Regions from separate parts of the Bradyrhizobium sp. 40 genome, predicted to be linked through region 1. Evidence: predicted binding sites of a transcription regulator. Region 1 holds the regulator's gene; each other region holds the start of a gene.
The links. Region 1 encodes LexA, which represses DNA repair genes until DNA is damaged. Its sites were predicted from a motif close to TGTTCNNNNTGTGTTCNG; they were not measured.
Positions count from the first base shown of each region.

Region 2: a site for LexA is predicted at 5,556-5,573, ahead of IVB40_RS30310 (ribonuclease T2). Genes of this name have one in related genera too.
Region 3: a site for LexA is predicted at 6,115-6,132, ahead of IVB40_RS27050 (DUF3072 domain-containing protein). Genes of this name have one in related genera too.

Region 1 is NZ_CP064688.1:3,542,649-3,552,186, forward strand. Features, by position in the region: gene IVB40_RS17215 (ComEC/Rec2 family competence protein) at 1-13, shown strand, start outside; gene IVB40_RS17220 (hypothetical protein) at 145-579, opposite strand; gene lexA (transcriptional repressor LexA) at 1,028-1,729, opposite strand; gene glp (gephyrin-like molybdotransferase Glp) at 1,906-3,117, opposite strand; gene IVB40_RS17235 (hypothetical protein) at 3,337-3,528, opposite strand; gene IVB40_RS17240 (HAD family phosphatase) at 3,697-4,329, opposite strand; gene IVB40_RS17245 (alpha-hydroxy acid oxidase) at 4,338-5,471, opposite strand; gene IVB40_RS17250 (S41 family peptidase) at 5,777-7,114, shown strand; gene IVB40_RS35770 (hypothetical protein) at 7,191-7,316, opposite strand; gene IVB40_RS17255 (SDR family NAD(P)-dependent oxidoreductase) at 7,321-7,935, opposite strand; gene IVB40_RS17260 (EAL domain-containing protein) at 8,250-9,538, opposite strand, start outside.
Region 2 is NZ_CP064688.1:6,318,261-6,327,798, reverse strand. Features, by position in the region: gene pgsA (CDP-diacylglycerol--glycerol-3-phosphate 3-phosphatidyltransferase) at 1-311, opposite strand, end outside; gene uvrC (excinuclease ABC subunit UvrC) at 409-2,478, opposite strand; gene IVB40_RS30325 (outer membrane protein) at 2,729-3,352, shown strand; gene IVB40_RS30320 (cold-shock protein) at 3,439-3,654, opposite strand; gene rlmJ (23S rRNA (adenine(2030)-N(6))-methyltransferase RlmJ) at 3,904-4,764, opposite strand; gene IVB40_RS30310 (ribonuclease T2) at 4,817-5,509, opposite strand; gene IVB40_RS30305 (hypothetical protein) at 5,624-6,088, opposite strand; gene IVB40_RS30300 (hypothetical protein) at 6,271-6,564, shown strand; gene IVB40_RS30295 (DUF3617 family protein) at 6,607-7,137, shown strand; gene IVB40_RS30290 (ATP-binding protein) at 7,243-8,631, opposite strand; gene IVB40_RS30285 (response regulator transcription factor) at 8,649-9,380, opposite strand; gene IVB40_RS30280 (MarR family transcriptional regulator) at 9,377-9,538, opposite strand, start outside.
Region 3 is NZ_CP064688.1:5,616,912-5,626,449, forward strand. Features, by position in the region: gene IVB40_RS27015 (HAMP domain-containing protein) at 1-3,044, shown strand, start outside; gene IVB40_RS27020 (HWE histidine kinase domain-containing protein) at 3,058-4,548, shown strand; gene IVB40_RS27025 (hypothetical protein) at 4,545-4,766, opposite strand; gene IVB40_RS27030 (hypothetical protein) at 4,905-5,162, shown strand; gene IVB40_RS27035 (hypothetical protein) at 5,258-5,506, shown strand; gene IVB40_RS27040 (hypothetical protein) at 5,604-5,813, opposite strand; gene IVB40_RS27045 (hypothetical protein) at 5,832-6,053, opposite strand; gene IVB40_RS27050 (DUF3072 domain-containing protein) at 6,169-6,381, shown strand; gene IVB40_RS27055 (DUF6496 domain-containing protein) at 6,468-6,773, shown strand; gene IVB40_RS27060 (hypothetical protein) at 6,780-7,142, opposite strand; gene IVB40_RS27065 (Do family serine endopeptidase) at 7,412-8,950, opposite strand; gene IVB40_RS27070 (universal stress protein) at 9,160-9,538, shown strand, end outside.

The DNA.
Region 1 (9,538 bases):
GGCCGACGATTGATCTGACGGTGCGGAGCAATGCAGTGGATTGGTGCATCTGCTCGGATTCACTGGGCGCAAACCGCGCCATCTCGCCGGCCACGGCCGGCGATGGCGATTCAATCTTGACCTCCGACCTCGTAGCCGGCTGCGTCAGCCGATCGGCAGGCGCGTGACGGTCGGCTGCCTGTCGACGATGACCTGCGCCTTGTGCTCGCGCTCCGTCACCGGCTGGGTCACAGGCAGTTGCAGCACGGTCGCGCGCTGGCCTTCGACGAGCTGCGTCACCAGCACATATTTGCCGTCGGGGAATTCGATCGCGTCGTGATGGCGGTCGGGAACGTGCGGATCGATCTTGCCGAACTTGCCCACGCGGGAATTGATGGTGCGCGTCCAGATCCAGCGATTATCGTAGCGCACGTCGTCGGCGAAGGCGAGCTCCGTTCCCGGCAGCAGGCAGACGGCAACAGACGGATCGGCTGCCGAGGCGAAGCCGCGCGTCGAGGTGCCGCGGAAGCTTGTCGTGACGATCGTCTCGCCGACTTCGGCGGGGCGCGACGCGACGGCATGCAGGCTGTAGTCACACATCGGGTGCTCCTCATGCTGGGATAGCAACCCGCGTCTCTTAATCGAGGCGCAGGCCTCTATCAGAGTTGATGCATTAACGCTCTGCTTGGTTGTGGGCAAATCTGCGGCTGGTTTCCGCGAGCCGCGATCACATTATCTTTCCCGAATTCAATAGGAACAAAGCGAGTTGCGATGCATTCGGGAGGCGCGTGCGCGAATATCGCCGGCTTGACTGCAACGGTCGAGCTTGATCGCTGGCCGCTGTTTCCTCGAACACTTGCGCCGCGAACCAGTTCCGCTTCGTGGGCGTCGCGAGGAGCCAGCGCCGAAGGAGGGGCCGGATAGTCTGTGCAGAACCAGAAAGACTACCCAGCCGGAGCGGACGATGATCCGCTCCAATCCCTGACCGGCGATGCCGATCGGAAGCGCGCGCGGCGCCAAGCACTTCCGGTATCAAGTACTCCCGGTATCAGTACTTCCGGTAAAGCCCGATCAGCTTGCCCTGAATCTTCACCCGGTTGGGCGGCAGGATGCGGACCTCATAGGCCGCGTTGGCGGGCTCGAGCGCGATCGAGGCGCCGCGACGGCGGAAGCGCTTCAGCGTCGCTTCCTCGTCGTCGATCAGCGCCACCACGATGTCGCCGGTATCGGCGCTCTCGTTGCGCTGAATCAGCGCCATGTCGCCGTCAAGGATGCCGGCCTCGACCATGGAATCACCGCGCACTTCGAGCGCGTAATGCTCGCCCGAGCCGAGCATGTCAGGCGGTACGCTGATAGTATGGCTGCGGGTCTGCAACGCCTCGATCGGCGTGCCGGCCGCGATGCGACCCATCACCGGCACCGCGACGGGACGTTCGCCCTCGTCCGCGGGCAGGCTGGAGCTCGCACGCACCTTACCGAGATTGCCCTCGATGACGCTCGGCGTGAAGCCGCGGCGGCTGCCGGCGGCTGCCTGGAGCTCCGGCAGCTTGATGACTTCAATCGCACGAGCGCGGTTGGGCAGGCGTCGGATGAAGCCACGCTCCTCGAGCGCCGTGATCAGGCGATGGATGCCCGACTTCGAGCGCAGGTCGAGCGCATCCTTCATCTCGTCGAAGGAGGGCGGTACGCCGCTTTCCTTCAGACGTTCACTGATGAACCGCAGAAGCTCGTATTGTTTGCGCGTTAACATCTCGACCAAAGTCCCCCGGTTGATGTCGTCCGATTCCGAGACGCTGAATTCGGCAATATGCCGCTACATGCTCGAAACAAATCATGAACGGACACTATATGTTCGATACATGTTCCGCAACTGCTTAATTTACCGTGAACAGAGCAAAGTTGGCGGAACGCGCATTGCCGGGGCGCTCAAACAGGGAGCCGCAACACTTCGCAAGCCGTGCCGGCTTCGGCCTTCGGCGCGAACGGTGCGCGCACGAGAAGTACCTGCGCTGCAGCGAGATTCGCAAGCAGCGAAGAGTCCTGATGATTGACGGGAAGAACGACGCGTGTGCCATCGTCACGCTCCTCCAGATGCGCGCGCAGATAGTCCTCGCGCTGGTCGTTGGCGCTGACATCGCGGCCGAGCACGGCGCGCTCACGGCGATGGTGAATCACTGAACGGCCCGACAGGGCACGAATCAGCGGCACCATGAACAGGAAAGCGCACACGTAGGACGACACGGGATTGCCCGGCAGACCGATCACGCCCATTGCGCCGAGCCGCCCGTGCATCATCGGCTTGCCTGGCCGCATCGCGATCTTCCAGAACGCCATCGCGATGCCTTCGTCCCGCAGTGCCTGCTGGACCAGATCGTGGTCGCCGACCGATGCGCCTCCGGTCGTGATCAGGATGTCGGCGCCGCTCTCACGGGCGCGGCGGATGCCGGCGGTGGTGGCCTCCAGCGTGTCGGCGGCAATACCGAGGTCGATGGTCTCGGCGCCTTCGCTGCGGGCGAGCGCGTGCAGGGCGTAGCCGTTGGAATAGACGATCTGGCCGTGGCCGGGCGTGCTGCCCGGCATCACCAACTCGTCGCCGGTGGCGAGAATCGCGACCTTCGGACGCCCGCAAACGGCAAGGTGCGGATGATTCATCCCGGCGGCGAGCGCGAGGTCGCGCTCGGTGAGACGGCTTCCCTTGCGCAGGAGCACGTCGTCCTCGCGGAAATCGACGCCGGCGGGGCGAATGTGCCGACCGGCGATCGCGGCTTCCTTGATCGTGATACGCTTGCCGGCGGCGACGGTGTCCTCCTGGATCACGACGGCGTCCGCGCCACCGGGAACGACGCCGCCGGTGAAGATCCGCACGGCCTCGCCGGCGCCGACCATCCCCGCGAACGGTCGGCCCGCCGCGACTTCGCCGATGATGGTGAGCTCCGAATCGATCGTCGCGGCATCGGCCGCTCGCACCGCGTAGCCGTCCATCGCCGACATCGCCTGCGGCGGCTGCGTGCGCCGCGCCGCGACGTCACGCGCGAGCACGCGATGGTAGGCCTGGTCGAGGGAGATCATTTCTTCCGGCAGCGGCTCTGCACCCGCCAGCACCGCGGCAAGCGCGTCGGAAACCGGCATCAAGGCCACGGCGAAAACTCCTGCTCGGCACGTTCGGGCGAATGTTCCGCACGTCTTCTAGCCGAGCGCGGGCGCAGAGGCAAAACAGCCGAGCGGGTGCAGTCATCCCACCGCATTGTTCCGGAAGGCAGGATCAAGCGCGTTGCGGCATGATCCGAAGAACGTGCCAGATCGGCAGGACAATGGTCATGGCAAGACGAGAACGACGAGCGCCCCGGCCCGCATCGATCAGCTCCCTGGCTGCCCGTGAGTTACGTCGGGCGCCTTGGGTCCCTGATCCTTGTCGGGCAGCGGATCGGCCTGGGATTTCAGGTCGGCGGCCTTGCTCACAAGCTTGGCGGAAAGATCCGAATCTGAAGTTGTCCTGGCGAATTCAAGAAGAAGTGAGGCCTGCTTGGTGAGGTAGGTTTTGCCCAACACGATGATGCATCCGTCTGTAGAAGTCCCAACGGACTCTAGAGTCCGGAAGACGGTATTCCGTTCCGGGAACTCTGTATAAAAATGCACAAAGTGATCGGGTTCCTAAACTTCTTCAAAATTAGTCGCGTTGGGCCGCATCTCCGGGGGTCTCGCGGCGGCAGATCGTCGTCAGATGCCCAATGCTTTCAATGCGTTCCCCACATCACGCGGCGAGGTCACATGCACGGCCGTCAAGCCGCGCGCCCGCGCTCCCTCGATGTTTTCGGCAAGATCGTCGAAGAACACGATACGCCTGGCGGGCACGCCGATCGCCGCGACGACGTGGTCGAAGGCCTCGGCATCCGGTTTGCGCAGGCCGATGCTGGACGACAAATACAGCTCGCGGAAATGGCCGAGGAGGTCGGCATATTCCCTTGAGAAATGGTCCACGTGTGGCCGGTTGGTGTTGGAGAAAGCGTACAGCGGCATCTGCTTCGCTGCCCGCGGCAGCAGCTCGGCGATGTCAGGCATTTCGCCGGCGAAGATCGCGTTCCAGCCTTCCAGGAACTGCGCGTCCGAAATGCCGATTCCGAGCGACGCTCGCAATGAGGCGAAATAGTCCTCATCGCTGATCTTGCCCATCTCGTGCAACCGATAGGCTTCGCTGTCGCGCACATAGCGCGCGACGATGGATTCGGGCTTGCAGCCGGCGTGTCCCGCCCAGCAGGCGATCGCCTTGGAGAAATCGATATCGAGCACCACGCGGCCGAGATCGAACAGAAGCGCATCCGCGCTGCCGGGAGAGAGCGATGTCACCTGCATCCTTTCACTCAGTATCGATATGGCTCGTGGTCGAACAGTGGAAACGCGCTGAACACGCTCGGCGCGTTGGTTGCGGTCGCGTGGTGCAGGCAGGATTTGTTGACCTCGGCGAACGAGGTCGCACCCAAGAGGCCGAGGCAGCGCAGCACTTCGTCCTCGAGCAGCTCCAGCATGCGCGCCACGCCGGCTTCGCCGGCCGCCGCCAGCGCCCAGCATTGCAGCCGGCCGATGCCGACGAGGTCGGCGCCCGCTGCGATCGCCTTGACGATGTCGGTGCCGCGACAGACACCGCCATCGACCATGATCTTGGCGCGGCCGTTCACGGCGTCAACGATCTCGGGCAGCACGTGCATGGCGCCGCGACCGTGATCGAGCTGACGGCCGCCATGGTTGGAGACGTAGATCCATTCGACGCCGTGATCGATCGCGATCAGCGCGTCCTCTGCCGTCGCGATGCCCTTGAGGATCAGCGGGATCTTGAACTTGTCCTTGATCATCTTCACGGTCCGCCACTCCAGACCTTTCTGGTAATCGCCGCCGGTGGCGCGCAGGCGACTCTCGCGAACGTAGCGCTTGGCGATGTCACGTTCGCGACGGCTGTAATGAGCGGTATCGACGGTCAGGCAGAAGGCGGCATAGGCGTTCTTCTCAGCCCGGCTGACGACGTCGGCGACGAAGGCGTCGTCGCCGCGCACATAGAGCTGGTAGAGCCGCAGCGCGTCGGGCGCACCTTCGGCGGTCTTCTCGAGGCCGGGCTCGGACACTGAACTGAGCATGTGCGCCGCACCGAAAGTGCCGCAGGCGCGTGCCACGCTCGCGGCGCCATCCGGATCGAAGATCTCGAGCGCGCCGACGGGGGCGAGCACCACCGGCAGGCGCATCTTGCGGCCGAACTGCTCGACCGAGCCGGTGACCTTGCGGACATCGCGCAGCACACGCGGGCGGAAGGCGATCTCGTCCAGCGCCATGCGGTTGCGACGCATCGTGGTCTCGGTTTCGGCCGCGCCGACGATATAATCCCAGGCATTCTGGTTGAGGTTGGAACGCGCTTTCCGGATGAATTCGTGCAGATTCTGGAACGGCTCGGTGCTGGCGCCGAGTTCGACGTTCCTGTCCGGCTGGATGCGGGGTGCTTCGTTCATTGTTATCCTCCCGAGAATTTGAAGCCTTACCTCATCGCCTAACCCGTCCAGGTCGCCAAAACCATCCTAAAATGGCATGGCTGCAAGGCGTGGGCCGGCCGGCCGTCCCCGCTGCGCACGAACCGGGTCCTGCAACGTTGCCAAAAGTTTAGGCCCCGACGATGGGATTTTTACGGTGTACCCGCCGGCGTGGCATCCCGGCCTTGAAGAAACCAGAATGGTATTGTGAGAAGCAGGCTGGATCGCCATTTGCATGGCGGCTCCCCAGCCCCACCGAACCGCGAAGCAAAAAGGCCAGTCTATCCATGCGGAAAACCCTGCTGTTTCCAATGGGCGCGCTCACCGGAGCGTGTCTGACCCTTCTGGTAGCCAGTCCGCACGGCGGCGTGTGGGCGGCACGGGCGGCAGCGAGCGCGGACGACGCCTATTCCAAGCTCAATTTGTTCGGCGAAGTGTTCGAGCGGGTGAAGGCGAGCTATGTCGAGAAGCCTGACAATGCCAAGCTGATCGAAGGTGCGATCACCGGCATGGTGACCTCGCTCGATCCGCACTCGCGCTACATGAACGACAAGGCCTGGACCGAGATGCAGGAGACTACCTCCGGCGAATTCGGCGGGCTCGGCATCGAGGTCACGATGGAGGAGGGGCTGGTCAAGGTCGTCTCGCCGATCGACGACACGCCGGCCTCCAAGGCCGGCATCATGTCGGGCGACCTCATCAGCAAGATCGACGGCGATGCCGTGCAGGGCATGACGCTCGAGCAGGCCGTCAACAAGATGAAGGGGCCGGTCGAGACCCAGACCAAGCTCACGATCGTGCGCAAGGGAGCCGACGCCCCGCTCGACGTCGCGATCAAGCGCGAGATCATCCATGTGCGCCCCGTGCGCTTCCACGTCGAGAACGGCGATATCGGGTATATCCGCGTCACCTCGTTCAACGAGCAGACCACCGACGGCCTGAAGAAGGCGATCGCATCGATCTCGAAGGACGTTCCGCCGGAGAAGCTGGTCGGCTACGTGATGGACCTGCGCAACAATCCGGGCGGACTGCTCGACCAGGCCGTGTCGGTGTCGAGCGCGTTCCTGCAGCGTGGCGAAGTCGTCTCGACCCGCGGCCGCAACGCCGAGGAGACCCAGCGCTTCACCGCGCATGGCGGCGACCTCACCAAGGGCAAACCGCTGGTGGTTCTGGTCAACGGCGGCTCGGCTTCGGCCTCCGAGATCGTGGCCGGCGCATTGCACGATCACAAGCGCGCGACCATCATCGGCACGCGCTCGTTCGGCAAGGGCTCGGTGCAGACCATCATCCCGCTCGGCGCGGGCAACGGCGCGCTGGCGCTGACCACGGCGCGCTACTACACGCCCTCGGGCCGCTCGATCCAGGCCCAGGGCATCGCGCCCGACATCGAGATCCTCCAGGACGTGCCGCCCGAGCTGAAGGGCCGGATGGACACCATGGCGGAGTCCCAGATGCGCGGCCATCTCCAGGCGGCCGATGGCACCGAGCAGACCGGATCGCAGTCCTATGTCCCGCCGGAGGCGAAAGACGACAAGGCCCTGCATACGGCCTACGACTTCCTGCACGGCCAAACCGCGAATGCGGTCGCCGCCAAGCCCGGGCCGAAGGCTGCGGTGCCGAACTAGGCTCTCGCGACGGTAAAGTATTGATCGCCCGGGAGCGGATAGCCGTTCCCGGGCGAACTTTTTTCGGGATGCTGTGTCAGCTCGGGTTCATGGCTGCGAAGGTGGCCTCATAGAGGCCGTCGCGCTCGGCCCAGCGGCGGGCGCGGTCGCGCTCGACCAGCACCTCGCCGCCCGGATGAACCCGCAACTCCAGCAATTGCATGACCTCAGCGATATAGGCGGCAAGCGGCATCGCGCGCCTGTCGCGCGCCGGTGAGCTCGGTCTGCACATAGGGCGGTGCGAGCTCCAGTACTTCGACGGGGATATTGCGAAGCTGATGCCGCAGCGACTGAAGCCAGGAGTGCAGGAACGCCTTGCTGGCACAGTAGGATGGGAAGTCGGCGCGGGGCACGAAAGCGAGGTTCGAGCTGGTCGCCATGAGCGTCGCGTTCGGCTGCTCTTTCAGGAGCGGCAGGACCGCTGCAGTGACGCGCAGCACGCCCAGAATGTTGGTCGCGACGATGGCTTCCGCGTCCGCGGCGTCCCAGCCGTCTGCCGTGATATCCTCCGCGCGCGAGATGCCGGCATTGGCGATCAGCACGTTGAGCTCGGGAAAGCTTGCGCGGATTTCGGCCGAGAGGCGCGGCAGGCTCAAGGGATCGGCGAGGTCAAGCGTCAGGCCGATCAGGCCCGGACGTTCGGCCGTGATCTGGTCGAGCAGGGCCTTCCGTCGCCCGGTGACGATGACGCGGTTGCCGCGGTCGTGGAAAGCCTCGGCCAGTGCGTGGCCGATGCCGCTGGTGGCGCCGGTGATGAGAATCGTGTTGCCAATCATCTTCATGGTTGCTGCCTTTCGGTGCAGGTGAAGGCCACGGCAATCCAGGAAAACCCCGGCGGTGAGCAACCCGGCGCGACAGCAACATCCAGGCACGGATAAGCCGTGCCGGAAATAATGCCTTGAACGGGAAAGCGTCCGCAAAGGGGGAGGGTAATGGCACGACCGTGGCGTCTCGTGAATCGAGATCTCCCAGCTAGGATCCTCTCGACAAAGGACGCGTTGGATGACGGTAACGCCTACGGCAGCGGCACGCGGCAGCTGCAAGTGCTGAAATACTTTGGTCCGATGTCACCGTCAAGCTGGACGGGATCTTGGCCCTAGCTTGCCTCGCGGCGGCGGCCTTCGTTGCCGCCGCGCTGGGCGAGACGGCTGCGATGAGCTGCGAACAGCTCCAGCACCTTGTCGGCGGGCTTTGCGGCGCTGAATAGATAGCCCTGCATCTCGGAGCAGCCGAGTGCGCGCAGCAGCCGCTGCTGCTCCTCGGTCTCGACGCCCTCGGCCGTGGTGGTCATGCGGCGGGCGGCCGCGAGATTGACGACCGCCTGCACGATGCTGGCGGAGCCGTCGGGGCCGGCGATGTCGTTGACGAAGCAGCGGTCGATCTTGATCTTGTCGAACGGGAAGCGGTGCAGATAGCTCAGCGAGGAGTAGCCGGTGCCGAAATCGTCCAGCGCGATGCGGACGCCGATGGCGCGGAGTTGATGCAGGATTGCAAGCGCCGTGTCGTCGTCGCGGATCAGCACCGCCTCGGTGATTTCGAGCTCGAGCCGGCTCGCCGGCAAATTGGAGGCGGCAAGCGCCGCCATGATCTTCAGCGCCAGCGTGCCGCTCTTGAACTGCACCGGCGAGACGTTGACGGCGAGGCGGATGTCGTCAGGCCAGTTCGCCGCGTCCCGGCAGGCGGTCGCCAGCACCCATTCGCCGATCTCGTTGATCAGGCCGGTGTCCTCGGCGATCGGAATGAACTCGGCCGGCGAGACCATGCCGCGCTCGGGATGGCGCCAGCGCACCAGCGCCTCGCAGCCGGTGATGCGGTCGTCCTTCAGGCTGAGGCAGGGCTGGTAATACACCTCGAGGCCGCCTTCGAGCCCGCCTTGGGCGATGGCGTGGCGCAGGTCGATCTCGAGCTGCCGCCGCTCGTGGATCTTGGCGTCCATCTCCGGCTCGAAAAAGCGGTAGGTGCGGCGCCCTGCGGCTTTGGCGGCGTACATCGCCATGTCCGCGTTCTTCAGGATCTGGTCCAGCGCCGTTCCATGTTGCGGCGCCAGCGCGATGCCGATGCTGGCGTCGGTGGCAAGATGATGTCCCATGCAGTCGAACGGCGCGCGGATGGCCTCAAACACCCGCGCGACGAGTTCGTTGACCTGATCCAGCGATGTCACCGCGCTCTGGACGATGGCAAATTCGTCGCCGCCGAGGCGCGCCACGAAGTCCGCCGGCCCCGCACAGCGGTGGAGGCTCTGCGCGACCGACTTGAGGAGCTCGTCGCCGACGAGATGCCCGAGCGCGTCGTTGACGCCCTTGAACTCGTCGATATCGATGTAGTGCACCGCGAGTTGTTCGCCCCCGGCGACGAGATCGAGTTCCTGACGCAGATGCTCGTGGA
Region 2 (9,538 bases), 2.8 Mb from region 1:
ATGATGCCGTCGGCGGCCAGCATCAGCAGGCACGAGGCGACCAGAAGCTTGTCGGCGATCGGATCGAGCATGCGGCCGAACGCCGATTGCTGATTCCAGATCCGCGCGTAATAGCCGTCGAGGTAATCAGTGACCGCAGCCGCGATGAAAATGGCGACGGCAACCCATCGCAGCCACAGCGGACCGTCCATGATCGACTGTGCGTAGATGCACCCGACCACGACCGGGATCGCGGCGATCCGGCCGTAGGTCAGGATGTTCGGGAGGGACATCGCGCGGCTGGTGGTCCCTCGTGTCGTGGCGATGTTCATCCGTCCTACCAATACCGCTGCAGCCTCAAGGTCAACCGTTCCGCTCCCAAATGGGGTGCGGGATGCGACGACCATATGACCGCGGCCCCCTTTTATTTCATCTCGGCTGAGGGTGGAAATACTCGAAAATCCTGCGGGCGCTCTCGGCGCTCACCCCCGGAACCTTGCCGAGATCGGTGATCGAGGCCCGTTCGATCTCCTTCAGGGTTCCGAAATGATGCAGCAAGGCACGTTTGCGTGACGGGCCGATGCCCGGAATCTCCTGCAAGCCGGCCTCGCGGATGTCCTTCTTGCGCAGCTTGCGGTGCGAGCCGATGACGAAGCGGTGCGCCTCGTCCCGCAGGCGCTGGATGAAATAGAGCACGGGGTCGCGCGGCTCCAGCTTGATCGCCTCGCGCTCCGGCATGAACAGGGTCTCGCGGCCGGCATCCCGGTCCGGCCCCTTGGCCACGGACATCAGCGCCACCTGGGTCAGGCCGAGATTTGCAAAGATCTCCCGGACCGCGTTGAGCTGGCCGCGGCCGCCGTCGATGATTACGAGATCGGGCCATTGCGGGAAGTCGTCGTCCTTGGTTTTGGCTGCGCCCTCTTCGGGCGGATTGATCAGGCGCTTGAAGCGGCGCTCCAGCACTTCGCGCATCATGGCGAAGTCGTCGCCCGGCGTGATCCCTTCCGACTTGATGTTGAACTTGCGGTACTGGTTTTTGACGAAGCCATCGGGGCCGGCGACGATCATGGCGCCGACCGCGTTGGTGCCCTGGATATGGCTGTTGTCGTAGACTTCGATCCGCTTCGGCGCATGCGGCAGGCTCAGGGTCGTGGCCATGGCGTCCAGCAGGCGGCTCTGCGTCGCGGTGTCCGCGAGCTTGCGGCCCAGGGCCTCGCGCGCGTTGGTGAGCGCGTGGGTGACGAGCTCCTTCTTCTCGCCGCGCTTCGGCGTGGACACCTCGACCTTGCGGCCGGCCTTGATCGACAGCGCGTTGGCGAGCAGCTCGCTCTCCTCGATCTCGTGCGAGAGCAGGATGTTCCTCGGCGGCGGCTTGTCGTCATAGAACTGGGCGAGGAAGGAGCCGAGCACCTCTTCCGGCGTATACGTCTTCTCCGCGCGCGGGAAATAGGCGCGGTTGCCCCAGTTCTGCCCGGTGCGGAAGAAGAACACCTCGACACATGAGAAGCCGCCCTCCTGGTGGATGGCGAACACGTCGGCTTCTTCCACCGTGCGCGGATTGATGCCCTGCTGCGACTGGATCGCGGACAACGCAGCGAGGCGGTCGCGGTAGAGCGCGGCGCTCTCGAATTCGAGCTCACCGGAGGCCTTCTCCATCTCGGCGGCAAGCTCCTGTTTCACCGCATGGCTCCTGCCGGACAGGAAGTCGCTCGCCTCGCGCACCAGGGTCGTGTAGCCGGGGAAGTCGATCTCGCGGGTGCAGGGGCCGGCGCAACGGCGGATCTGGTAGAGCAGGCAGGGCCGCGAGCGGCTCTCGAAGAAGGAATCCGTGCAGGAGCGGATCAGGAATGCGCGCTGCAACGCGGTGATGGTGCGATTGACGGCGCCGGCCGAGGCGAACGGGCCGAAATAGCGACCGGGCCGCGTCTGCGCGCCGCGATGCTTCAGGATCTGCGGCGCCCAATGGTCGCCCGTGATCAGGATATAGGGAAACGACTTGTCGTCGCGCAGCTGCACGTTGAAGCGCGGCCGAAGCTGCTTGATGAGGTTGGCCTCCAGCAGCAGCGCTTCGGTCTCGGTGTGGGTCGAGATGATTTCCACGGTAACTGTGGCGGCGATCATGCGCAGGATGCGCGCCGGCTGCGGCGCACTCTGGCGCGCATAGTTCGACAGGCGCTTTTTGACGTTCTTGGCCTTGCCGACATAGAGCACGTCGGCATTCCCATTGAGCATGCGGTAGACGCCGGGCGAGGTGGGGGCGAGGCGGACCGCGCGTTCGATCGCCTCGTGGCCGGTCGCCAGCGGCTCTTCGCCGACCGTGCCGCTCTCTTCCAGGATGTCCGGCAGCCGTGCGTCGTCCTCGTCGTCCCCGTTTGCTGTGGCGGGATCGAGGTCGGGCGGCGCCGCTTCCGTCTCCTGGGGCGGGACGTCGGGCGCGTTGCCGCGCACGGGTTTGCGCGCGCGTGCGTCGTCCGGATTGTCGGTGGAATCGTGAACCATGGTGCGAATTTAGGCGTTGCGGGTGCCGATTTGAAGTTCCGGCCGTGCAGCACGCACAGGATGGCGGCGCAGTTCCCGGTAACGCTTGCTTAAGCCTGTTAACAGCGCGGTAACCCGGCTTAACAGGCCTTTAACTTAAAACTCTCGATAAATGTTACGCGAAATAGTGGTGGTTCCGTAACCATGCGGTTTTGCCTCGCGCGGCGGCGCAGGCATCGCGCCGGTGACGGCAGTTGCGTTGGAGTATGTGATGAAGAGGCTCGTTGTGGGCGCAGCCGCGTTGGCTGCAGTCGGCTGGACGGCTTCGGCAGGGGCCGCCGATCTCAATTACGGGCAGCGTGCGCCCTACACGGTCAATCAGCCGCTCAACGCCTATAGCTGGGCCGGTCCGTATCTCGGTGCCAATCTCGGCTACGAATGGGGCTCGGTGAACAACAATCCCGCAAAACCGTCGGGCTTCGTCGGCGGGGTTCAGGCCGGCTACAATTTCCAGAACGGCCCGTGGGTGTTCGGCGTCGAGGGCGACATCCAGGCCGCTGGTGCCGACGACACCTTCGCGCCGTGGAAGTTCTCCAATCCGTGGTTCGGCACCCTGCGCGGCCGCGCGGGCTATGCCCTCAGCAACGTGCTGTTCTACGGCACGGCGGGCCTCGCCTTCGGCGAGCTGCGCGCGCAGACGTTCGGCTGGACGGAGTCGCATACCAGCGCCGGCTGGACCATCGGTGCCGGCGCGGAAGTTGGTTTCGCGCCGAACTGGAGCGCCAAGCTCGAATATCTCTACATCGATCTGTCGACGAGTCAGTTCGCGATTACAGGCGTGTCAAACGGCTATAGCGCCAGCGTTGTGCGCGCAGGCGTGAACTATCACTTCTGATACCCAAAGAAGAAAATACCGGACTACAGCCTCCCGGCCGCTCGCGGCCGGGATTTTTTTTGCGCCGGTGTTTCGCGTCGGACTCGCTAGGGAAGGATGACCAAATCGACCGCCTTCGGCCCCTTGCCCTTCTTGTCCGGTTCGACTTCGAAAGTAATACGCTGTCCTTCGGCAAGGTCCTTCAGTCCGGCCCGCTCCACAGCAGTAATATGCACGAAGACGTCGCGGCCCCCGTCGTCCGGTTTGATGAATCCGTAGCCGCGCTCACCGTTGAAAAACTTGACCGTTCCCGTCATGGCCATCGGGAAACTCCCCCTCATTGCTCCTCCGTCGTGACGCAGACGCACGTCACGACATGACCGGGCCTTACGAAGCCCGGGAGCTGGCCATCCTTGGGCAGACCATTCGGTCCGACTGGATCTTTCTTAGGCCTTCACTCCGCCGCAACCATTCGCGGAAGCGGAACGTAAAGCCAGTCACCGCAACAGCATAATACGGTTCTCTGCAGATTGACCACCGCTCCTGCATATTTTTCCCAAGATGCCGGAGTGTTACGGCCTTGGCACCTCTAATCGGAATCTGGCAGCGCCCCCCTGGCCGAGCGGCATTTCCAACTCGGGCAGGATCGTCTTGAGCTCGCCGTGCAGTGTGTAAGGGGGATTGACGATCAAGAGCCCGCTGGAGGTGAGGGCTGCGCCGTCGGCTTGTGGCGCCACGCTGAATTCGAGGCGCAGGCATTTTCCCGGCGGTTTTGCTGCGGCTGCGAGCCGCGCCACTGATTGCACCAGCGCGTCGGTGGCGCGCCGGCTCTTGGCGGGATACCAGATTACATAGATACCGGTCGGCCATTTCGCGAAAGCCGTCGAGAAGGCCTCTTCGAGCTTTTCGAACTCGTCCTTCGCCTCGAACGGGGGATCGATCAGCACGAGCCCACGCCGTTCCTTCGGCGGCACGAAAGCCGGCAGCGCCATCCAGCCGTCGAGGTCGACCACGCGGGCCTGTTCGTCGTGGCGCAGCACACCGATCAGCGCCTTGCGCGCCTTCGGCTCGAGCTCGCAGAGCAAGAGGCGATCCTGCGGCCTCAGCAGGCCGCGTGCGATCAGCGGCGAGCCCGGGTAAGCCTTGAGCTCGCCCTTCGGATTGAAGGCGCGGACGATGTCCAGATAGGGCTTGGTCAGCGCCATGGCGTCGTTCGACAGCCGCGCCTGCATCAGCCGCGCAATGCCCGTCAGCCACTCGCCGCCGCGACGCGCCTCGTCGCTTTCGAGATCGTAGAGGCCGGCGCCGGCATGGGTGTCGATGACGCGGAACGCACCCGGCTTGTCCTGGAGATAGGTGATGATGCGCGCCAGCACGATGTGCTTGATGACATCGGCGAAGCTGCCGGCATGGAAGGCGTGGCGATAATTCATGCAAGAGCACTACGCCACGTGAGGCCCTGAGCAAAGAGGCACGACGCCTGGGCTACCCACCCCGGATCGGCGGCATCGCCACCTGGTCGCGACGGCAGGCGCGGCGGTCGATCTCCTCGCAGGCGCGGAATTGCAAGTCCTTGCTGAGGCAGATGCGGACTTCCGATAGCCGCGTCCGGTTGCAGGTGATCGAGACGGCGGCATTGCTGAGGCCCGGATTGGCCTTGATGAAGGCCTCCTCCACTTCCGCCGGCGCCACGGCCTTGGCCTGCGATAGATCGAGATATTCGGCCGGAATCTTGATCGCGGCGCGCGCCTTCCGGATCGTCTCGAAATAGCTGCGGTCGGCGAGCCCCGAGCAGGTGCCGTGCTTGTCCCATTCGTTGAAGATCAGCCCCGGCGCCGGCATCAGATCGAGCATGGAGGAGACGATGCTGCGGTTCAGCCGCGGCGACGGCCGCTGGCAATATTCCGGAAAACCGTTCTCATATTGCGGCCACAAACCGTGCACCACGAAAGCGTAGGGCCGTCCGCTGCACTGGGTCTGCGAGCGGCCGCCGCGCTCCGCCGCCTCTTCGCAGAAGGAGGGCGACCACGACAGCGACAGCACATAAAAATCGAATTCGCCGGGCGTGTTCTGCCGCTTGTCCTGGGCCTTTGCGCCGCCGGCCAGTGCAGCCAGCCCGGCCGCAAGCGTCAGCGAGATCATCAGGCGGGAGAACGAGTGCAATCTGGAATGAAACATGGCGACGCCCCTCAACTAGACTGTGCAGACGAGCCTAGCAGGCGATAGGAACATTTCAAGAACAAATTTCGGGCGACCATCGTTGGGCCGCCTGATGGGTCCGGATCAGAGCAATTATTGCTTGGCGGCGCGGCAGGCCGGGTTGTAGGCCCAGTTGCGGTCGAGCCCGACCACGCACCATTCGACGCCCTGGCCGTAGCCGGCGAAGCCGCCATCCTCGACGATGGAGAAGTGCACCTTGCGCATCTTGCCGTCCGTGAGCATGGCCTCGCCGGTGCAATAGCGGCGGGGGATGTTATCCGATGCCCAAGGCCGGAACGCGGTCTCGTGAACCGCGGCGAAGCCGGTGATCTTCAACGAGGAATTCCAGAACGAGCTTTCTTTCTCCCAGAACTGGCTGGCGATCGTCGGCAGCGCCCGGTCGCATTCGGAGACGTTGCCGTCATAACGCGGCCCGCTCAGCCAGAAATTCAGCTCCAGCGGATTGGCGGCCCTGGCCTCACCGAGCGACAGCGCCCCGAACAGGAGGCCGAGCACGGCGGCAAAGCGGAGCGATTTCAGGAAGGTCGAGGCGCGCATGGATGATCCAGACAGCATGATCTGCAAGGGTCGGACGGTGCCGCGAAGGCCGGGGGAGGTCAAGTGCAGCGCGGCAACACTTGCCGACGAGTTGACCGCAATGCTGCGTTGGACCGACCATCCGTTCTTTCCACCGCCGCGCCGACACCGTAAACTGCCGCCAACCAATCGGAGTGACGGGAATGCGAATCATTGCGGCCGCGGGCCTACTTGCCTTGGGTATGATGGCGAGCCAGTCGGCGCGCGCCGATCTGCTTCCGGTGCCCCCGTTCAAGGGCAACGACACTGGCGGCATCATCGCCTATTCGATGGCAACCCAGGTCGATGCGCGGCAGGTCGCGGTCGATCACTGCGCGCGCTATGGCAAGGTCGCCAAATTCCTGGCGGTGCAGGCCTATGAGGGCGGCTACATCTCGTTCTCCTGCCGCTGGGTGCCCTATGGCGCGGCCGACCAGCCGATCCGCACACTCTACTGAGGCGCTTTCGCAACGCCGCCATCGCAGCCGGGAGCTTCCGACATGACGCGCAAACTCGCTTTGCTCGGCTCCGCACTTTGCCTCGTCTTGTCGGCAGCCAGCGCCCGCGCTGACGACCTGCCGGTGCGCAAGGCGGGCCTGTGGGAATTGAAGATGGTCAGGACCGGCACGCCGGTGCCCGAGATGACCATGCAGCACTGCACCGACGAGACCGTCGACAAGGAGATGAACAACAACATCTCCCCGATGGCGAAGCAGATCTGCGCCAAGCAGGATATCAAGAAGACCGCGACCGGCTATGTCAGCGATTCCGAGTGCAATGTCGCCGGCATCAGCACGACCTCGCATGCTGAGATCACCGGCGATTTCAATTCGGCCTATACGGTGAAGACGTCGTCGCACGCGCAAGGTGGCGCCGCCGGCGCGGCAGGCCGCGACACGACCATGCAGCTCGAAGCGAAATGGCTGGGCGCCTGCAAGCCGGACCAGAAGCCCGGCGACATCGTGATGCCCGGCGGCTTCAAGATGAACGTGCGTGACATGGACAAGCTGAAAGCGCTGTTGCCGAAGTAAGGAAGATCGTAGCCCGGATGGAGCGAAGCGAAATCCGGGACCGGTGCATCGATCGCGAAGAAAGAATCCCGGATTCGCTACGCTCCATCCGGGCTACATCACCGGTTACACCGGTATCCGCACGCTCGCTCTTAATCCGCCCATCGGGCTGTCGCCAAGGGTGATGTCGCCGCCATGCGAACGGGCGATGTCGCGGGCGATCGCGAGGCCGAGGCCCGTGCCGCCTTCATCCTGGTTGCGGGCGTTGTCCAGCCGCAGGAACGGCTTGAACACCTCTTCGCGCAAATGGGCGGGAATGCCCGGCCCGTCGTCGTCAACCGTCACGGTCAAATAACGGTGATCGCGCTGGCCGGTGATGGCGATGCTCTTGCCGTAGCGGGCGGCGTTGGTGACGAGGTTGGCAAGGCAGCGCTTGAACGAGGCCGGCTTCACCGTGACCACGGGCAGCCCGTTGAATGCGACTGTCGCCGTGTGGCCGTGGCGTTCGGCGTCGCTGCGCAGCTCCTCGAGCGCCTGGGCCATGTCGGTCGGCTGCGACTGCTCGCCGGAATCGCCGCGAGCAAACGCGAGGTAGTCCTCGAGCATCATCGACATCTCGTCGACGTCCTTGCGCATGCCCTCCATTTCGGGGCTGTCGCCGATCAGCGCCAGCTCGAGCTTGAACCGCGTCAGGATCGTGCGCAGATCGTGGCTGACGCCGGCGAGCATCGCGGTGCGCTGCTCCATCGTCCGCTCGATGCGCGACTTCATTTCGAGGAAGGCGACCGACGCGCGCCGCACCTCGCGCGCGCCGCGCGGGCGGAAATTCGGCGCCTCGCGGCCCTTGCCAAAACTCTCGGCGGCGTCGGCAAGTCGCAGGATCGGCTTGATCTGGTTGCGCAGGAATAGCACCGCGACGATCAGCAGGATCGAGGACGTTCCGACCATCCAGAACAGGAAGATCTCCGAGTTCGAGGCATAGGCGGCGCTGCGCTGCGCGAACACGCGCATCACGGCGTCGTCGAGCTGGATCCGGATCTCGACCAGATTGGAGCGGCCGACCGTGTCGATCCAGAAGGAGCGCCCGATCTGGCGGCCGAGCTGCACCGACAGCGTCTGGTCGAGCAGCGAGAAGAACGGCTTGGGTCCCGGCGGCGGCATGTCGCCGGCCGGGAGGAAATCGACGACGAGGCCCAGGCGCTGCTGCGCGATGCGGCGGATCTGGTCGCGATCCTTGTCTTGCGGATAGCCCTTGTAGACGTCGATCAGCGCGGCGATGTCCTGCACCACCGCGGCCGACAGGCGCCGTGTCACCGTGTTCCAGTGCCGCTCCATGAACACGAAGGCGACGACCGATTGCAGGATCACCATCGGCACGATCATGATCAGCAGCGCACGCGCATAAAGGCCGGTCGGCATCCAGCCCTTGAAGGCGTTGCCCATCCAGCCATTGGCGGCGGAGACGCGGCCGGCGGCGCTCTTCAAAAGCGTCAGGCCGCTATCGATCGTGCTCATCGGTGGCGCTTCACTCTTTATGGAGAGGCTACCAGCCGGTAGCCGATGCCGCGCACGGCCTGGAGGAACAGCGGATTGGCGGGATCGGTCTCGATCTTGCGCCGCAAGCGGTTGATCTGCACGTCGACGGCGCGCTCGTTGACGCTGCCATTGCCGGTTAGCGCGCTGCGCGGCACGGTCTCGCCCGGTGTCTCCGACAGGATCCGCAGCATCTCGCGCTCGCGGTCGGTCAGGTGAATGACGTCTTCGCCTTGGCGCAGTTCGCCGCGGTCCAGGTGATAGATGTACGGGCCAAACGCGATCTTCTCCACTGCAGCGGCCTGCGGCGGCGGCGCAGCGCGCTTGAGGATGTTGTTGATGCGCAGCGCAAGCTCGCGCGGCTCGAACGGCTTTGCGACGTAATCGTCGGCGCCGATCTGCAGGCCCTCGATGCGCGCTTCGGCTTCATGCCGCGCTGTCAGCATCACGATCGGCACCGAGGACGAAGTCCGGATGAAACGGGCGAGATCGAAGCCGGTCTCGCCGGGCATCATGACATCCAGGATCAAGAGGTCGAAGTGCAGGCCCAAAAGCTTGGAACGGGCGTCGCTGGCGCTGGCGGCGGTCGAGACGCGATAGCCTTCGCCGGCAAGGAAGCGCGAGAGCAGGTCGCGGATGCGGCGGTCGTCGTCAACCAGCAGGAGATGCGGAGCATCGTCGGCGGGGCGTGCCGGCGGGCGTGCGAGCGTGGCAGCGAGCGGCACGGTCACTCCTTGTCCTGATTGACGGTGGCGAAGATCGTTTCGAGCACCTTGTCGGGATCGTCGCGGTCGATCATTGCGCGCAGGAAGCGCTTGACGGTTTCGGCATCCTGCGGCGCCATCTCGGCGAGCGCCTTGGTGATGCGCGTGGTCTGGAGACCGGCGAG
Region 3 (9,538 bases), 2.1 Mb from region 1:
ACAACATGACCGAGACGCTCGCGACCTTCGCCGACCAGGTGACGTCGGTGGCGCGCGAGGTCGGCGTCGAGGGCCGGCTCGGCGGTCAGGCCGACGTGCCCGGCGCCGCCGGCACCTGGAAGGATCTCACCGGCAACGTCAATTTGCTGGCGGCCAACCTCACCTCGCAGGTGCGCGCGATCGCGGAAGTGGCGACCGCCGTGACCAAGGGCGACCTGACGCGGTCGATCCAGGTCGACGCCCGCGGCGAGGTCGCGGAGCTGAAAGACAACATCAACACGATGATCACGAACCTCCGTCTCACGACGGACGTGAACACCGAGCAGGACTGGCTGAAGACCAATCTGGCGAAATTCACCAACATGCTTCAGGGCCAGCGCGACCTCACCACCGTCGGTCGCCTGCTGCTGACCGAATTGTCGCCGCTGGTGAATGCGCATACCGGCGTGATCTATCAGGTCGAGAACGAAGACAGTCCGCGGCTCCTGCTGCTTGCCTCCTACGCCGGCGATGGCGTCTATCCGTATCCGCGCGTGCTGCCATTAGGCGACGGCCTGATCGGCCAATGCGCGCTCGACCGGCGCCCGCGCGTGATTGCGGACATTCCGCCCGACGTGGTGCCAATCAATTCGGCATTGCTTCGCGTCGCGCCGAAGAACCTCGTGGTGCTGCCGGTGCTGTTCGAAGGCCAGGTCAAGGCGGTCATCGAGCTCGCCTCGCTGACCTCCTTCACGACCTCACAGATGACCTTCCTGGAGCAGCTCACGGACTCGATCGGCATCGTGCTCAACTCGATCGAGGCGACGATGCAGACCGAAGGCCTGCTCAAGCAGTCGCAGCAGCTCGCTGGCGAGCTCCAGACCCAGCAGCGCGAATTGCAGCAGACCAACGATCAGCTCGAACAGAAGGCGCAGCAGCTCGCCGAGCGCAACGTCGAAGTCGAGCGCAAGAACCAGGAGATCGAGCAGGCCCGCCGCGCACTGGAGGAAAAGGCGACCGAGCTCGCGCTGACCTCGAAGTACAAGTCCGAATTCCTGGCCAATATGAGCCACGAGCTGCGCACGCCGCTGAACTCGATCCTGATCCTCGGCCAGCAGCTCACCGACAATCCGGACGGCAATCTTACCGGCAAGCAGGTCGAATTCGCCCGCACCATCCACGGCGCCGGCACCGACCTGCTCAATCTCATCAGCGACATTCTCGATCTCTCCAAGATCGAATCCGGTACGGTGACGGTCGACGCCGAGGAAATCCTGACCGCGAACCTGCTCGAGACGGTCGGGCGGCCGTTCCGTCACGAGGCGGAGAACCGCAACCTTTCGTTCAAGATCGACGTCGATCCGAACCTCGCGCGCAGCCTCGTCACCGACTCCAAGCGCCTGCAGCAGGTTTTGAAGAACCTGCTCTCCAACGCCTTCAAGTTCACCGCCGAGGGCGAGGTGCGCCTGAAGGTCGCCGCCGCGGTCGGCGGCTGGGGCACGGATCATCCCGTGCTGAACTCTGCGCCGGCGGTGATCGCATTCGAAGTGTCCGACACCGGCATCGGCATTCCCCTGGAGAAGCAGAAGCTGATCTTCGAGGCGTTCCAGCAAGCGGATGCCGGCACCAGCCGCAAATATGGCGGCACCGGCCTCGGCCTTGCGATCAGCCGCGAGCTCGCAAGCCTGCTCGGCGGCGAGATCCACCTGCGCAGCTTGCCGGGCAAGGGCTCGTGCTTCACGCTTTACCTGCCGCTGAAATATTCCGGACCGACGCTCGCGCCCCGCGCGACGCCTCAACAGAGCCAGCCGCCGGCGCTGCAGCCCGCGACAGCCGAACCGCAGCGCGTGATCGAGCAGCTTCCCGACGACCGGCTCAACCTCGAACCCGGCGACAGCATCCTCCTGATCGTCGAGGACGACCCGCACTACGCGCGTGTGCTGGTCGATCTCGCGCGCGACAAGGGCTTCAAGGTGCTGGTCGCCGCCCGCGGCGCGGAGGCGCTGGAGCTTGCAAAGCAGTACCAGCCGAGGGCTGTCTCCCTCGACGTATTCCTGCCCGATATGCTCGGCTGGACCGTGCTGAGCCAGCTCAAGCACAATCCGCTGACCCGCCACATCCCCGTGCAGATCATCACGCTCGACGAGGACCGCCAGCATGCGCTGGCGCGCGGCGCCTTCTCCTTCGTCAACAAGCCGACGACGACCGAGGGCGTCTCGGCCGCGCTGACGCAGATCAAGGAATATGCGCGGCCGCGGCGCAAGCGGCTGCTGATCGTCGAGGACAACGAGGCCGAGCAGCTCTCGATCCGCGAGCTCCTGCACCACGACGACATCGAGATCGTGACGACCGGCACCGGTGCCGACGCGCTCTCGATGCTGCGTGAGAACCCCTGTGATTGCGTCGTGCTCGACCTGCGCCTGCCCGACATGACCGGCTTCGAGGTGCTGGACCAGATCCGCAACGACGAGGCGCTGTCGAATGTCCCGGTCGTCGTTTTCACCGGCCGCGAGTTGTCGGCCGAGGAAGATGCGGAGCTCCACACCATGGCGCGAAGCATCGTGGTTAAGGGTGTGGAATCGCCGGAGCGCCTTCTTGACGAGACCGCGCTGTTCCTGCACCGCGTCATCACGGAGTTGCCGGTCGAGAAGCAGCGCATGCTCGAGAAGCTGAACAGTTCCGACGAAGACCTGATTGGCAAGACCGCCCTGCTCGTCGACGACGACGCCCGCAACATCTTCGCGCTGTCGAGCGTGCTGGAGCGGCGCGGCATGAAGGTGCTGACGGCCACGACCGGCAACGAGGCGGTGGCCCTGGTTGAATCCAATCCGGAGATCGCCATCGTGCTGATGGACATCATGATGCCGCAGATGGATGGCTATCAAACCATCGGCGTCATTCGTGAAAATCCGACCTTCGCCCGTCTTCCGATCATTGCGTTGACGGCCAAGGCCATGAAAGGCGACCGCGAGAAATGCCTCGAGGCCGGCGCGTCCGACTACCTCGCCAAACCCGTCAACACCGATCAATTGCTGCTTGCAATCCGCATGTGGCTGCACCGCTGAGTTGGATGCCCGTATGGACCACGAAAAGGTCAACATCCTCCTCGTCGACGACCAGCCGGCCAAGCTGCTCGCCTATGAGGTGATCCTGAAGGATCTCGGCCAGAACCTCGTGATCGCCTCGTCCGGTCGCGAGGCTCTGGAGGTGCTGCTCAAGACCGAGATCGCGGTGATCCTGGTCGACGTCTGCATGCCCGAGCTCGACGGCTTCGAGCTCGCCGCGATGATCCGCGAGCACCCGCGCTTCCAGAAGACCGCGATGATCTTCATCTCGGCCATTCAAGTCAGCGACATCGACCGCCTGCGCGGCTACGAGATGGGCGCTGTCGACTACGTCCCGGTGCCGGTCGTGCCGGAGGTGCTGCGCGCCAAGGTCAAGGTGTTTGCAGAGCTCTATCGCAAGACGCGCGAACTCGAACGGCTGAACCAGGATCTCGAGGACCGCGTGCGTGCACGCACCGCCGAGCTGGAGAATTCCACCGCAAAGCTCCGCGAGAGCGAAGAGCGGCGCAGCATGGCGATCGCCGCCGGCAAGATGGGTTCGTGGGACTGGGACTGGATCACCGGCGACTGGATGTGGGACGAGGGGCAATACCGCATCTTTGGTGTTGGCCCGGAGAGCTTCGAGGTGAATCCGGCCAACGTTCAGGCGCTGTTGCATCCAGACGACGTCGATCAGTTGCGCAAGGCGATCGCCGAATTCAACAAGGGCACACGCTCCTATGAAACGGAGTTCCGCATCGTGCGGCCCGACGGCGATGTGCGCTGGTGTGTCGGCACGGCCGCCGCCACGGTTGACGAGAGCGGTCGGGTGATGCGCGTCAGCGGCGTGACGGTGGACATCACCGAACGCAAGCGCGCCGAGGAACGGCAGACTCTCCTGGCGCGGGAAGTCGATCATCGCGCCAAGAATGCGCTTGCGCTGGCGCAATCGATCGTGCGCCTCACCCGCGCCGACGAAGTCAAAGCCTATGTCAGCGCCGTCGAGGGACGCATCAATGCACTGGCGCGCGTGCATACGATCTTGTCGCTGTCGAGCTGGCAGGGCGCCGAACTCTCGAAGCTGATCGACGAGGAGCTTGCGCCCTATTCCCTCGGCGGCCAGATCAAATTGGCGGGGTCCGAAGTTCAGTTGCTGCCGGCAACCGCCCAGACGCTGGCGCTGGCGCTGCATGAGCTTTTCACCAACTCGGCGAAGTATGGCGCGCTCTCGACGCGAACGGGACGGCTCGCGATCGGTTGGCAGGTCGAGGATGAGCTGCTCACGCTGACCTGGGAGGAGTCCGGCGGCCCGCTCGTCATGACGCCGAAATCCCGCGGCTTTGGTACGCGGAGCCTGCTTGCGAGCGTCGAGTCCCAGCTCGGCGGGCAGGCGCGATTCGATTGGCGCGCCGAGGGTCTGTTGTGCCGGCTCGATGTGCCGTTGGTCCGCAAGACTGCCGCGACGACCGCGCCCGGCAACTTCGAAGCCGCCAGCTCCGCCGAATTGCAGCGCGCGTCCGGTTAACCGGAGGCCGCACTCTTCCTGCGCTGCGTCGTTTGCGGCTCGCGCGCGACCCGTCCTTCGAGCCAGGCTTCCGTTTGGGCGAGATCGCGCAGAGCCTTGGCATAGCGGCACGCCGCGCTTCGCTCCGCGCCGCGGGGCAGCTTGCGCGCTTTGCGGAGGATGTCCGCGGCGGCGTTGCGATAAGCCAGAGAGCGATAGAGAAAGACCACCTTACCCATATCGAATGTTCCCGTGTTGCGCGGTCATTCTCGCCCACCCGGCATGAACGTCGGATGAAGCGGGCAATAACGATTCCTTCATGCGGGTGGAACCGGCGCGTGTCGCAGGCGTTGCTTGCGAGATCGGGATAGAGTTCCATGCGCGCGAAAAAGTCGTCGGACCTGATCTCTCCGAGCGGGCTCGTCAAGCTGATGACGCACGCCATGATGGGCGCAGCCTTAGGGCTCGCTTTCAGCCTCTTGCTCGTGCTGTCCAATCCAGCCGTCGCCAATTTGCTGAGTCACGGCGGAAGCCAGGCCGTTGTCGTTTTCGCCCTCACATTGGTGACGACGTTCGCGATCGGGGCGACACTCACCGGCGTCGTATTCATCCTCGCAGAAGACAAGCAATCTTGAAGGATGCGAGATTTACCGGAACTTCTTTGTTCGGAACTCCTGCGACGAATAGCAGTTGGCTGCCTGCGTCAATTCAACTCAGGGAGTTCCCGCACATGAAGACCACCAAGCTCGCTCTTGCCGTGATGTTGGCCACCGGCCTCACCGCCGCGCCGTTCGCGGTGCAGGCTAAGTCGCACAAGGCAAAACACGGATCCTCGATGTCATCGTCGCAAACCACCACAGGCGCCAACACCAAGTCCTCCAAGGGTGCTGATCCCTCCGGTCAGGGCGGCTCCGGTCCCGGCTCCGATCAGGGCGGCACCATGACGAACAACAAGGGCGGCATGAGCAACACCAAGTAGGTTTTGTTCGCCCAACTCATAGAGGCCCCGCGATCGCGGGGCCTTTTTGCTTATGGTGTTCGAACAAACTTTTCTCGGGCCGCGTTGCGCGCAGGCTTCAGCTCCGATGGCTTCCCAGGATGTCAGGATGGACGCTGCCGGAATCAGCTCTCACCAGATGATCGAGTCGTGCGCGCTTGCGCGCGATCAAGAGCTGGGCCGCGGCGTCGTCGAGCCCCTCCCGTTGCAGCTGCCGGATGGCAGAGCCCAGTTCGAGAATCTCGGCGCGCAGCTTTAGAATCCGGTACGCATCCGGGTCTTCCTCCACCGTGCGCTCCCAAAGCTTTCAGCGGCGCGCGATCACGCGCAGAGGACTACCTAATGCCTTCGCGGAACGAAGGCTCATCCTGTCGCGGACATTCGGCAGGACATCGCCGCCACCTGCAGCCTTCCATTCGCCGATCAGCAGATTGATTTTTCGGCGCAGATCCATCTGCGCCAAGGCCTTCTCTGTGCAGTCGCGATCGCGCTCGACGAGCTCGCGCACGGACGCCTCGACATCGGCCATTTCAAGCCTCAAGGCGCTGATTTTACGTCGAATTTCATTAATTCTGTTGTCCATGACTTGTTAGAACAAAATAAGAACATATAGTCAAGTCACGATTTCAGAAGGGAGAAGCGACATGCAGGTTCAGGGTAAATACGACGCCAAGACTCTCCTCACCGCCAAGACTTTCCTCACCGAGCAGATGACGCGGGCGCAGGGCCTCCGGCTGAAACGGCTGAGCGAAGAGGCGTATCAGCCCGCGCAATATGCGCGGGATCTGTCCTCCAGCGAGGCAGCACGGCGCATTCAGGTGCTGGAAGCCGAGATCGAGCTGGCGGATTCGTTCTAGACTAAGCCGCGTATCCGGGACGTGCATGCGCGCTTTCGGAACCATGCCTGTCTCGGATTGTTTTCCCAGGCCAAGGGAGAACATGCATGGCACGCAAGGCAAAGAAGCGCCGCTACTCGCGCAGCTCCGGCAGCGACGTCGAAGGCGAGATGAAGCGCTACAAGAAAGGTACCGCGAAAAGCGGACCGGGCGGTCGAGGCGGACGCGTGAAGAGCCGCAAGCAGGCAATCGCGATCGGCCTGTCGAAAGCGCGCAAGAAGGGCAAGAAGGTCCCGAAGAAAGCCGCGAAGCGAAAGACGTCAAAGAAGACATCTCGGAAAACATCCAAGAAGACTTCGAGAAAGACTTCGAAGAAGACGTCGAAGCGCAAATCCTCCAAACGGTCGCGCTGACCTCCGTCAGATCATGCTGCCCGGCATGAAGCAGCGGATCGAAACGCCGAACGCGGTCTTCACCGGCCACACCATGGTGCGGCCGGCCCGGTTCGGCTCGGTGATCACGGCTTCGTCCGGGACGTCGACCCACTCGCCGTCGAGCCGCACGCGATAATGTCCATTGTGCGAGTCCCAATCGGGATCGGCGACGGCAAACCCATCCGCATCTGAGCAGCACGGACCGAGATGGCTGCGCAGACCGTCGAACCATGGCTTGAGGGGAGAATCCGCGTAGCGGCCGTCGTCACGCCCGAGAGCGATTCCGCCCCACAGCACGAATGGCGCCACGAGCAGCGCAGTCCTCAGCGAGAGCTTCAATCGATCCATGTCGGCACCGATCAAATGCGAATTGCCGGCCGGCTCAGCGGCGGCAAGTTCGAAGTTCCACGCTTGCAATCGTCCCGGCGGCTTCATTGCCGCCGAGTCCCTACGAGATCCGAAATTGTGATGAGCGAACACGGCTTTTTCGGACGAACCGGGTCATCCTCCCTGCCGTTAACGAGAATGTTATCGGCGGACATCCGGAATCCTGAAGGCGAACAGGAAAGGCGGCCCGGGGGGCCGCCTTTTTGGAGTTGCGCCGATCGACGTTCGCCTTATGCGAGCGGCACCGCGACGAAACGGGTCGCCTGCGCGCTTCTGACCTGCAGCAGCACGCTACGCTTGCCGGACGATTTCGCCTGCGCCAGCTCCGAACGGACATCGCCGATATTGGCGACAGCCTTGCCGCCCACATTGAGGATGACGTCGCCGGTCTGGATGCCGCGTTGCGCGGCCGGCCCTTGCGGATCGACTTCAGTGACGACGACGCCCTTCTGGCCGGCGCCCTGCACGTCGCCGGCCGGAGCCAGGCTGAGTCCGAGACGCGGCGGCATGCCGGCATCCGGCTGCGACTTGCCCTCGTCGGCTCTGGCCTGCCGCTCGTTCGGCAACTCGCCGAGCGCCAGTGTCACCGTCTTGCTGTCGCCCTTGTGGACGACGTCGAGCTTCACAGACGTGCCCGGCGCCAGGGTGGCGATGGTGCGAGCGAGATCGCGGGAATCCTTGATCGCGGTGCCATTGACGGCGGTGATGACGTCGCCCGCCTCGATGCCCGCCTTCGCCGCCGGGCTGCCGTCCTGCGGATTGTCGACGATCGCGCCGCGCGCCTCCTTGAGGCCGAGGCTGTCGGCGATATCCGACGTCACCGGCTGCACCTGCACGCCGAGCCAGCCGCGAGTGACCGCGCCCTTGTCCTTCAACTGTGCGACGACGAGCTTTGCAGTCGAGGCCGGAATGTCGAAGCCGATGCCGACAGAGCCACCGGAGGGCGAGAAGATCGCGGTGTTCACGCCGATCACGTTGCCGTTCATGTCGAAGGCCGGGCCGCCGGAATTGCCCTTGTTGATCGGCGCGTCGATCTGGATGAAGTCGTCATAGGGACCGTTGCCGATGTCGCGGCCGCTGGCCGAGACGATGCCGGCGGTCACGGTGCCCCCGAGGCCGAAGGGATTGCCGACCGCGACGACCCAGTCGCCGATACGCGGCTTCTGGTCCGAGAATTTGACGAACGGAAAATCCTTCTTACCCTCGACCTTGATCAGCGCGAGATCGGTCTTCGGATCGGTGCCGACCACTTTCGCGCTGTAGATCGTGCCGTCGTCCATCGTCACTTGCACAGACTCGGCGTGATCGACGACGTGGTTGTTGGTCACGGCATAGCCGTCGGCGGAGATGAAGAAGCCGGAGCCCTCACCCGTGATCATCTGGCGGTGCTGGCGCGGCATGCCCTCCATGCCACCCGGGCCGCGGAAGCCGAATTGCCGCGAGAACTGGTCGAACGGCGTCGCCTCGTCCGAATCCATCCGGTTCTGTTGCAGCATCGCGCTCTTGTCGTTGTCCTGGTCGATCCTGACCCGCACCGAGATGACGGCGGGTTTGACCTTGCTGACGAGGTCGCCGAAGCCCGGCGGTGTCGCGGTGGGCTCCGCGGCCTGGGCGGGCGCGATGAAGGAGTTCGCGCTGAACGGCGAAGAGCCAGGTGCAGTCGCCAGCACGGCCACGCCAAGCGCGGCCACGGTGCCGAGCAGCGCGAGCCGGCGCGGCCTCAGGACCTTGCGGGACGTTGTGGTGTCGGAATTGACGTGATCGCTCATGTCGATATGTCCATGTTGGGTAAGTCGCCTTGCACCCAACATGGCGGTCGCCACCTTACGGCGTCCCGTCCGCGCGGTTAAATCTTGGCAAAGTAGCCGGGGCCGGCGAAGGTCCAAAACTCGAGGCTGCACGTTTGATGCAGCTCAACGCGGCCCCTGCGCACCGTGTAAGACTGCCGCCACCGGACGATGTCCGTCGGAGTCGCGTCATGTACAAAGACATTCTCGTCCACATCCCTACCGAGCGCCCGATGCGCCCGGTGATCGACGGCTCGATCTCGCTCGCGGCGGGCCTCAACGCCCATCTCGATGCAGTCGCGGTTGGCTATGTGGCAACCAGCGCGGCCTATATCATGGAGGGCGGCGCCGCAGTGGCGGCGGTGTTCGAGATGGAGCGCGAGAGCGCAGTGGAGCGGGCCGAGGCGGCGCTCGCGGTATTCAAGAACGAAGCGATGAACGCCGGCATTTCCTACACATGCCACCCGCTCGGGGCGATGCCGGGGGATGCGGTCGGCTTGCTCGGCGAGATGGCGCGGCTGCACGATCTCAGCATCGTGCTCCAGCCGGACCCGGCGCAAGGCTCACTCG